DNA from 3 places in the Lysinibacillus sp. JNUCC-52 genome. Region 2 is predicted to be linked to each of the others. Evidence: predicted binding sites of a transcription regulator. Region 2 holds the regulator's gene; each other region holds the start of a gene.
What was found. Region 2 encodes CtsR, which represses protease genes until heat stress. Its sites were predicted from a motif close to ATGGTCAATAAAGGTCAAACA; they were not measured.
Positions count from the first base shown of each region.

Region 1: a site for CtsR is predicted at 1,456-1,476, ahead of clpP (ATP-dependent Clp endopeptidase proteolytic subunit ClpP). Genes of this name have one in related genera too.
Region 3: a site for CtsR is predicted at 1,921-1,941, ahead of JNUCC52_RS10125 (ATP-dependent Clp protease ATP-binding subunit). Genes of this name have one in related genera too.

Region 1 covers NZ_CP065546.1:3,580,900-3,584,183, reverse strand. The annotation lists gene JNUCC52_RS17715 (basic amino acid ABC transporter substrate-binding protein) at 1-674, opposite strand, end outside; tRNA gene JNUCC52_RS17710 (tRNA-Arg) at 1,180-1,254, opposite strand; gene clpP (ATP-dependent Clp endopeptidase proteolytic subunit ClpP) at 1,562-2,149, shown strand; gene JNUCC52_RS17700 (HPr family phosphocarrier protein) at 2,330-2,587, opposite strand; gene whiA (DNA-binding protein WhiA) at 2,697-3,284, opposite strand, start outside.
Region 2 covers NZ_CP065546.1:2,935,199-2,938,482, reverse strand. The annotation lists gene mcsB (protein-arginine kinase McsB) at 1-522, opposite strand, end outside; gene JNUCC52_RS14450 (UvrB/UvrC motif-containing protein) at 519-1,061, opposite strand; gene JNUCC52_RS14445 (CtsR family transcriptional regulator) at 1,075-1,545, opposite strand; gene JNUCC52_RS14440 (DUF4870 domain-containing protein) at 1,847-2,152, opposite strand; gene JNUCC52_RS14435 (class I SAM-dependent methyltransferase) at 2,277-2,954, shown strand; gene corA (magnesium/cobalt transporter CorA) at 3,070-3,284, shown strand, end outside.
Region 3 covers NZ_CP065546.1:1,989,323-1,992,606, reverse strand. The annotation lists gene JNUCC52_RS10140 (serine aminopeptidase domain-containing protein) at 1-539, shown strand, start outside; gene JNUCC52_RS10135 (metal-sulfur cluster assembly factor) at 593-901, shown strand; gene JNUCC52_RS10130 (Crp/Fnr family transcriptional regulator) at 1,042-1,737, opposite strand; gene JNUCC52_RS10125 (ATP-dependent Clp protease ATP-binding subunit) at 1,996-3,284, shown strand, end outside.

The DNA.
Region 1 (3,284 bases), 650 kb from region 2:
TCTTTTTCAAATGCATCATCTTCAACTACTTTAAGTTTCGCTTTTGGGTTAGCTTTAATATATTCATAAATAACTGCATTATCACCAATTGTTGCATCAACGTTCCCATTTAACATTTCTTGAATAGCAACAGGTTGGCTTTCGAATGCCATAATGTTTGTGCTTGCATCACCTTGTAATTTTTTTGCAGCCATATGACCAGTGGCATTTATTTGCACTGAAATCTTTTTATCTTTTAAATCTGCTAATGACGTAATATCTGAATCCTCTTTAACTACGATTAATAATTGAGATTCATAGTATGGCTCTGTAAAATCGAATGACGCCTTACGTTCTTCATTAATTGTAATCCCCGATGCACCGATGTGTGTTTCACCATTTTTAATTGTTTGGAATACAGGCTCCCACCCGATGTTTTCCCATTCCACTTTAAAGCCCATTTCATCTGCAATCGCTTGCAAAATATCGACATCTAATCCTACAATATTCCCTTTATCGTCAATCGATTCAAATGGTGCAAAAGTAGCCTCTGTACCTACCTTATAAACTTTGTCCTTACCGCCACCATCAGAAACTGCGTCGCCAGAAGATGCATCTTCTTTTGCACCACAGCCTACTAGCACTAGCGTAAATGCTGCTACAACCATTAATAACGTCCAAAAACGTTTTTTCATAGTTTTTCCCCCTATACAATTAATATTTTCCGACTAATTCAATTTTATCAATTCGGAAATGTTAGACTATTAGGTCAATTATAGTGTCAATAGAGGGGATATACAATACGATTTCGTATAAAAGTGATTATTTTTTCATAATAATTAATTTTATAATACAAAACGTAGAGAAATTATGTAATAAAAACAATATCTATGTCTGAAAATGTATACTTATGCAATATTAAGATGATTTTTATGCTAAATTTAGATATTTTTGACCACAAAAAAAGAATCCCCTCAGATAGGATTCTTCTTTTGTGCTAGCAATGCTAGCTTCACGATCAGTATGTTCACTAAAAAACTTTTTGGAGTTATTGCTTTTGATGGTTTAGAAAGGAATCATAATGGGAATAATGCCTACGGGACAGATTTCCACCATATTCCTCTCTTTCTCCATTAAGCAGGCTGCTAAGCAACTTAATAGGAGAATCGAGCTATAAAAGTAAATCAATTCATCAGTAAATGGCGCCCTCGGAGGGAATCGAACCCCCAGTGCAAGAACCGGAATCTTACGTGTTATCCATTACACCACGAGGGCAATTGAACATAAAAAAAAAGTACTCACTCTTAGGCTTTACGGTAAAGCATCATGTAGATAACCCTCATTGTAGAAGCATACCTGCAAAATAGTGTACTGTACTTTAACTTACGACCTTTCCATTATACAAACCTATTGCCCACAATTCAACTATAATTTAAAATTTTTATAAGGGATTTTATTTCTTAATATCAGCGTTAATATTTGACCTTCCCTGACTATAATGTGTATGATAAGGTTACAACTGAAATATAATGGATGATTTCAGTAAAAGTATTCGAATTTAGCTTTTTAAGGAGGATTTAACATGAATTTAATTCCTACAGTTATTGAACAAACAAGTCGTGGTGAGCGTGCTTATGACATTTATTCACGACTACTAAAAGACCGTATTATCCTATTAGGAAGTGCAATTGATGACAACGTTGCAAACTCAATCGTTGCGCAGCTTCTATTTTTAGAAGCAGAAGATCCAGATAAAGACATTTCTCTTTACATTAACTCACCAGGTGGTTCTATTACAGCTGGTATGGCAATCTACGATACAATGCAATTCATCAAGCCAAAAGTACAAACAATTTGTATTGGTATGGCTGCATCAATGGGTGCGTTCCTACTTGCTGCTGGTGAACCTGGTAAACGCTATGCATTACCAAATGCAGAAGTAATGATTCACCAACCACTTGGCGGTGCACAGGGTCAAGCGACTGAAATTGAAATTGCTGCAAAACGCATTTTATTCCTTCGTGAAAAATTAAATGGTATTTTATCTGAACGTACTGGTCAGCCACTAGAAGTCATCTCACGAGATACTGATCGTGATAACTTCATGACAGCTGAACGTGCTAAAGAATACGGCTTAATCGACCACATTTTTGTACGTAACGAACGTTAATTAGAAAAACCCGCTAAGTCCAGATGACTTAGCGGGTTTTTTATGTGTGCCAGGCACTCGAACAATTCCGAATCTTTCGAATTGCACTAGTGACTGGCACTCAAAATACGGTGCCCGTGGAAATCCACAGCGATGATGCTTAAAACCCTCTAAGTCCAGGTGACTTAGAGGGTTTTTTATTTAGTCTTCTTTTTCAATAAGAGCAGCTAATGATGTAACCGCTTGCTCTGCATCGCTACCTTCACTGCTTAAAACAACTTTCGTACCTTTAGCAATCGCTAAGCTCATTACACCCATAATGGATTTGGCATTTACTTTTTTCTCATCTTTTTCAAGAAAAATATCAGCACTAAAACGATTTGCTTCCTGTACAAACAAAGCCGCTTGTCTAGCTTGAAGTCCTAATTTTAATTTTACCTGGACTGTTTTCTCAGTCATTCGCAATTCTCTCCTTCACTACCGTTCGTCTCTTAGTTTTATATTACCGCACTTTACAGCAGAAGAACAATAAGCGATTGCACTTGCTTTCTGTCTTTTGTATGAAAGCTTAACCGCCTATTTTTTCACCTCTTCTTAGTGCATCTGCTATTTCATCTATTTTACGCAATCGATGATTAACGCCTGATTTGCTAACCGTTCCACTTGATACCATTTCACCAAGTTCTTTTAACGTCACATCTTGATATTCCACACGTAAGCGTGCAATTTCACGAAGCTTTTCAGGCAACTGATCCAGCCCTACTGAATTTTCAATAAAGCGAATATTTTCTACCTGGCGCAGTGCAGCACCGATTGTTTTATTCAAGTTTGCTGTTTCACAGTTTACAATACGATTAACACTATTTCGCATATCGCGTAGTATGCGAACATCTTCAAATTTCATCATCGCTTGATGAGCTCCGACAATGTTTAAAAAATCGGAAATCTTTTCCGCTTCTTTTAAGTATGTCACAAAGCCCTTCTTTCGTTCAATTGTTTTTGCATTTAACTCAAATTCATTCATTAAATCCATTAATGCTTCACCGTGTTCTTTATACAAAGAATAAATTTCTAAGTGATAGGCAGACGTTTCTGGGTTATTTACCGAGCCACCTGCTAAAAATGCTCCACGTAAGTAAGCTCTTTTATGGCCACT
Region 2 (3,284 bases):
TCCCGTGCCGATATTTGTAGGACAACTTGTTAAATATCCAAAAGTATCACGAAACGCATACGGCAAGGCTCCTTCTAGGGCTCGATCAATCTTATTTGCTTGCTCATATGCCTTCTGAAGTTGAAAACTTGCCGTCATACATTGAATGCGTAAATGGTCTTCTTCGTTCACCATAATACAAATAGATTCATCCTCAGATAACAACATTGCGCCGACTTGCTCTTTTTTTGCTAGCTGCGGACTAATTAAATGCTTTTCAACTAAAATTTGTCGTTGTAACGTTGTTAAATCTTTTATAGAAAAGTAAGAATATCTTTCTTGAAGCTTGGAACTGTCCTGTATTGCGTGGGTGACAGCCTGCTCTACCTGTAAAGCCTCGTTTTCCGAGAACACTAAAGGAAAACGAAATCCATCTAAGTTTCTAGCAAGGCGGATGCGTGTACTAATGACAATATCTGAATAGTCATCCTCCATATCCATCCATGCAGGTGTAGCACGCTCTAAAAACGATTCAATCATCATGACACATCACCACCTTCGAATTGTAGCTGCTGCTCAAGATCTTTTGCCTTGTCACGAAGCTTCGCAGCTTCCTCAAATTGTTCCTCGTCCACCGCATCCTTCATGCGTTTCCGAATATCTTCAATCTGTTTTTTAATGACAAAAACATTGTTTTGAGCACCAGGCATTTTACCGATATGCTGCGGTCCAGCTTGAATCCGATTAAACAGCTTTGGCAAATGCTCGCTAAATGTGTCATAACAACTAGGGCAACCGAATTTACCCTCTTTCAAAAATCGCTTATACGTAAATCCACATTGTGGACATGTTTGTTGCTGAGGTGGCGCTTGCTGTTTTTCACCGACTTTTTGCCATGTAGGTGAGCCAAACCAGTTGGATAATAATTGTTGAATCGATACAGGCTCTTGTTTAAACTCTGCATGGAACGGATGGAACTGTGAGGCACAGACATCGCAATAATGGTGTTCCATCTTCTGCCCATTTTGTACTTGTGTCACAGTTACTGTTGCATTGCGCTGCTTGCAATGTTCGCAAATCATTTCCATCACCTCTTTATTTTTGCTTTTCATATTTAATGGTTGTTAACATCGCTCGCAAAATTTTCGCACGAATGCTATCCCGTAAAGGTAGTTGTAAATCTAAAGTCGAACGATCAACCGCTGCTAACATTAATTTCGCTTCTCGCTTTGAAATTACCTGCTCGTCAATTAAACGATATACTAAACCTTCTGCAACCGTTTGCGAGGCTCCTCCTTCAATTTGCAAGAGCACATCATCTATTAGATCAATTTGTGAGTTTGCACGGACACGTAAAATACGAATGTATCCACCGCCACCCCGTTTACTTTCAACGAGGTAACCCCGCTCGGCTGTAAATCTTGTATTGATTACATAATTTATTTGTGAGGGCACACATTGAAATTTATCAGCAATTTCACTACGTTTGATTTCAATATGCCCTTCTCCACCTAATTCAAGTACTTGCTTTAAGTAGCCTTCTATGATGTCTGAAATATTACGCACTTTAAGAATACACCTCGCTTACCTCACTGACTTTGACTATCTTTGACTATCTTTGAGTATATTATACAAAACGCTTGAAAATAATTGCAATTATTTCGCACAAAGATTTGTGTAAAGCGCATGGATATGACATATTGCCTTCATCATGACGTGCTTTTAGTTGTGTGTAAAAAAGCGCATGGACTACTAAGAAAATGCTTGTCCGCTAAAAATATAACTCGTTCTTGTCTATAATGTACCCTTTTTGCTTAAAGAAAAAACGCAAGCATATGCTCATAGCATATACTTGCGTCGTTAAAAATTATACCCAGCGACCAACGATTGGATAACGCCAAGGTTCATCTGAAAAGGCCTTCACGATTCCGATAATAGGTACGATGTATACCATAGCGATGAATATTAGTAAGAACGGTAAACCGATTAATACAAATGATAGGATACCAGCAATTACAATCAATATGCCCATCACGATTTGGAACAATAGCGCTTGCACCGAAAAACTTTTCACTTCTTCATCAGAACTAATTAGGAAAAATAAAATCGGCACTAAAAATGGCGCAAAAAACGCACTGGCATGTATGATTACCTTAGACCATTTTGTTTCCATATATATCAACCTTCCTTTATGGTGTGTCATTATGATTAATACTTCTATTTACGGAACTATACGCAAAATAGTTTCAAAAGCTGCTTAAATTTTTAAAACTTTTTTGAAAGGTATGTGATACTAGATGGAATTTAATAACACGCTTGCGAACGAATATGAAAAGGGTATAAGAAGGACATTACCAAGTTACGATGCCATGCTACGTTTAACGAAAGCTTTTTATCAATCCACACTGCAAGAGCAAGCAAGTTTTTTAGTTGTAGGCTCAGGTAGTGGTAATGAAATTATACAGTTAGCCGAGCATAGACCCGATTGGTCATTTGTCGGTATAGATCCGTCTGAAGCAATGTTGAAAATTGCAGAAAACCGTCTGCAATCATTACCAAATGATATTTCTCTACTACAAGGCACAATACTAACTGCATCGGTTCCAGCAATGCACTTTGATGCGGCGAGCTGTATATTAGTACTCCACTTTATTGAATCCTACGAGGAGAAACTTGCTACCTTAAAAGAAATTGCACAACGTTTAAACTCTGGTGCACCATTTGTTCTTGTTTCTAAATACGGACAACTTAACTCCGCTGAAACAGAGCTCCAATTTGACCTATGGCGCGCATATTGGCAACAGCACACAAAACTTTCAAGCACGGAAATAGCGACTATGGAGCAATCTATTCGCTCACTTTCATTTATTCGTGAGGAGGCGATTGTTACGCTCTTACAACAGGCAGGTTTTTCACAGCCTTCGAGGTTTTTTGCTACAACACTATTCGGCGGTTGGATATGCTATAAAGAGTAACTTGAATCCCTATAATATATAGTAATGTACGATAAGTAAATGAGGTAATGATCTTACGGTGATATGTCTCCTCTTACGTACTTAAAACGAGATAAACAGATATGAGGTGATTGCCGTGATTCGCACGATGGCTATGACGAAAGATCAACAATTAATTAAGGACTTTCCACTTGAAGACCTTAAGCAAAACGATTATGAGTGGTATTGGGTAGATTTTAATTGCCCTACTGCAGAAGAAGAACTTTTGCTCGATACATTTTTTCATTTTCATCCACTTGCAATTGAAGACTGCTTAATGCGTCTACAGCGACCAAAACTCGATTTTTACGA
Region 3 (3,284 bases), 950 kb from region 2:
ATCTACATTTTTGGGATATCGTTTTAAATTCTATTCATGAAGTAGAGCAATTATATAAAGAATTAAAGAATAAGCAATTACTAGCTAACAATAAAATTGGTGTGGCTGGCACTTCGATGGGTGCAATCGTTACATCTGGTTGTTTAAAACGTTATGATTGGATTCAAACGGCAGCAATATGTATGGGTGGCCCAGGTTTTATTAAATTAGGTGCCTATCAATTGCAGCAAATGGCTAAAAGCGGTGTGAAATTTCCGATGTCCGAACAAGAAGTACAAAAAACGAACGAACTTCTCGCAAAATATGATATCAGTTTAACACCAGAACAATTCGCTGGCCGCCCAGTATTCTTTTGGCATGGTGAGCATGATAAAACCGTTCCTTTTAATGATACGTATGACTTTTATTTATCATTACGTGCATACTACGATGAAAATCCGAGCAACTTAAAATTTATTGCAGATAAACATGCTGGTCATACTGTAACACGTACAGGTATGCTAGCGGCAACTGATTGGCTTGCACAGCATTTGGCATAATAAGAAGCATCTGCTATGATTAAGTTAACACTGTGACGAAAGGAGAAATACAGATGGATCAAGATATGAAAGACAGCATGTTAAGTGCATTAGAAAACGTAATCGACCCTGAGCTTGGAATTGATATCGTCAACTTAGGTTTAGTATATGATGTAGATTTAGATGACGAGGGGTTAGCGACAGTTACAATGACACTAACGTCAATGGGCTGTCCAATGGGACCAGTTATTGTCGACCAAGTAAATACAGCTATGAGTGAACTACCAGAGGTGAAAAGTACAAATGTAAATATTGTATGGAATCCACCATGGTCTAAAGATAAAATGTCTCGCTATGCGAAAATGGCATTAGGTGTCCGTTAGAAGTTGGCCTTCTAACGAGATGAATAAAAAATCCCTGCTTGCACATAACTGTAAGCGGGGATTTTTTATTTATTTTTTACTGTTAAGTAGACAAAATGAAATCGCAAATGTCCTACATACGACGCGCTATAGTTAATAAATCAGTCTATACGGCAAATTTGTAATGGGCAATTTTCACAGGCAATTTCATTTTTTAAATATTGTAAATCAAGAATCGTAATATAACCTTTTTCGAAGGATAGAATGTGATGCTTTTTTAGATCATTCAACATACGGTTAATCATTTCTCTACTTGTAGCACATAAATTCGCAATTTCTGAATTCGTTAATGGAAAATCGATAAAAATGGACTCATTTTCTAATGGCTTGCCATAAGTATTTGAAAGGCGAATTAATGTTGAAAATAAAGCACCTTTTTTACCATTTAACACTAAATCACGTAGTCGGCTTTGATATTTTAAATTTTCTGTTTGCAACCATTTCATATACTCTACCATTAAATGTGGCTGCTCCACTAATAGATGCTCTAATGATTTACGACTTAAAACATACAACGTTGAAGTTTCTAAAACTTTAGCTGTCATCGAAAAATAAGTAAGGTTACAAAATAATGAGCCTTCACCAATTATACTATCAGGACCGCAAATTCGAATTGTTAATTCCTTGCCACTCTCGGTTTCCTGGCTAATCGAAATAGCACCTGTTTTAATATAATAAATCTCTTTAGCTCGTTCCCCTTCTAAGAAAATTTTACTATCTTTATTCACTTTAATAAAAACACCATTGTTTTGAAAAAGTGCATGCATTTTCTCTTGGATATTATCCATTAGTACCATATATCAAACACATCTCTTTCTTTTTGTAATAGAAATTACCTGTATTACAAAAGGATGACGATAATCATTTCGATATACTAAAACAACGAAACATACCACTATTATAACGTAATTTTCCATTTTTCAGTAAAAAATTTTTGAGCTTTTTTTTTGCTACGGTTTGTCGATTGTTGTAAAATAAAGTTAGTCAAAAAAGGTCAAACTTTTAATTGAAATTAAATTAGGGTAAAGATATAAAAAGAGAAGAGGAGTGCTACAATGCAATTTCAACAAACTGATGATAAAAAACCATTAGAGCAATTTGGTCGTAACTTAGTAGAAGAAGTAAAAAACGGCAAAATGGACCCAGTAATTGGACGTGATGAAGAAATTCGCAATGTCATTCGAATTTTAACACGTAAAACGAAAAATAACCCAGTATTAATCGGTGAACCAGGGGTAGGTAAAACAGCCATTGTCGAAGGGTTAGCACAACGTATTGTAAAAGGTGATGTTCCAGAAGGATTAAAAGAGTGTGTATTGTACGAGCTTGATATGAGCGCATTAATAGCGGGTGCAAGTTATCGTGGTCAATTTGAAGAACGATTAAAAGGCGTATTAAAAGAAGTGAAAGAATCTGAAGGGCGCATTATTTTATTTATCGATGAAATCCATACGATTGTTGGTGCTGGTAAAACAGATGGAGCAATGGATGCTGGCAATATGTTAAAACCGATGCTTGCACGTGGTGAGCTTCACTGTATAGGTGCTACTACACTAGACGAATATCGTATGTATATTGAAAAAGATCCCGCTTTAGAACGTCGCTTCCAACAAGTGCTTGTTCGTGAACCATCTATCGAAGATACTGTTTCTATATTACGTGGCTTAAAAGAACGCTTTGAACTGCATCATGCGGTTCGTATTCATGATCGGGCAATTGTAGCGGCTGCTGAGCTTTCAAATCGCTATATTACAGAGCGTTTTTTACCAGATAAAGCGATTGATTTAATAGATGAGGCATGCGCAATGATCCGTACAGAAATCGATTCAATGCCACAAGAATTAGATGCGGTGACTCGTCGAATAATGCAATTAGAGATTGAAGAACAAGCATTACGTAAGGAAAAAGATGAAGCTAGTAAAAAACGTCTGGAGCAATTACAAGAAGAGTTAACAAAACTTAAAGATTCATCCGAAGGCATGCGTAAACAATGGGAAGCAGAGAAAGAAGCATTGCAAGGCATCCAGAAAAAACGTGAATTACTGGATAAATATCGTCGTGATTTAGATGAAGCGGAAAGTAAATATGATTTAAATAAAGCAGCTGAATTACGACATGGGAAAATTCCTGCCCTTGAAAAAGAGCTTCAAGAGATGGAAAAACATTTAGAAAAAGGTAGTGAGACACGTATTTTGCGTGAGGAAGTTACTTCTGATGAGATTGCTTCAATTGTATCTCGTTGGACTGGTATTCCTGTCACGAAGTTAGTGGAAGGCGAACGTGAAAAATTACTGCGTTTAAAAGATACATTACATGAACGTGTTGTGGGGCAGGATAATGCAGT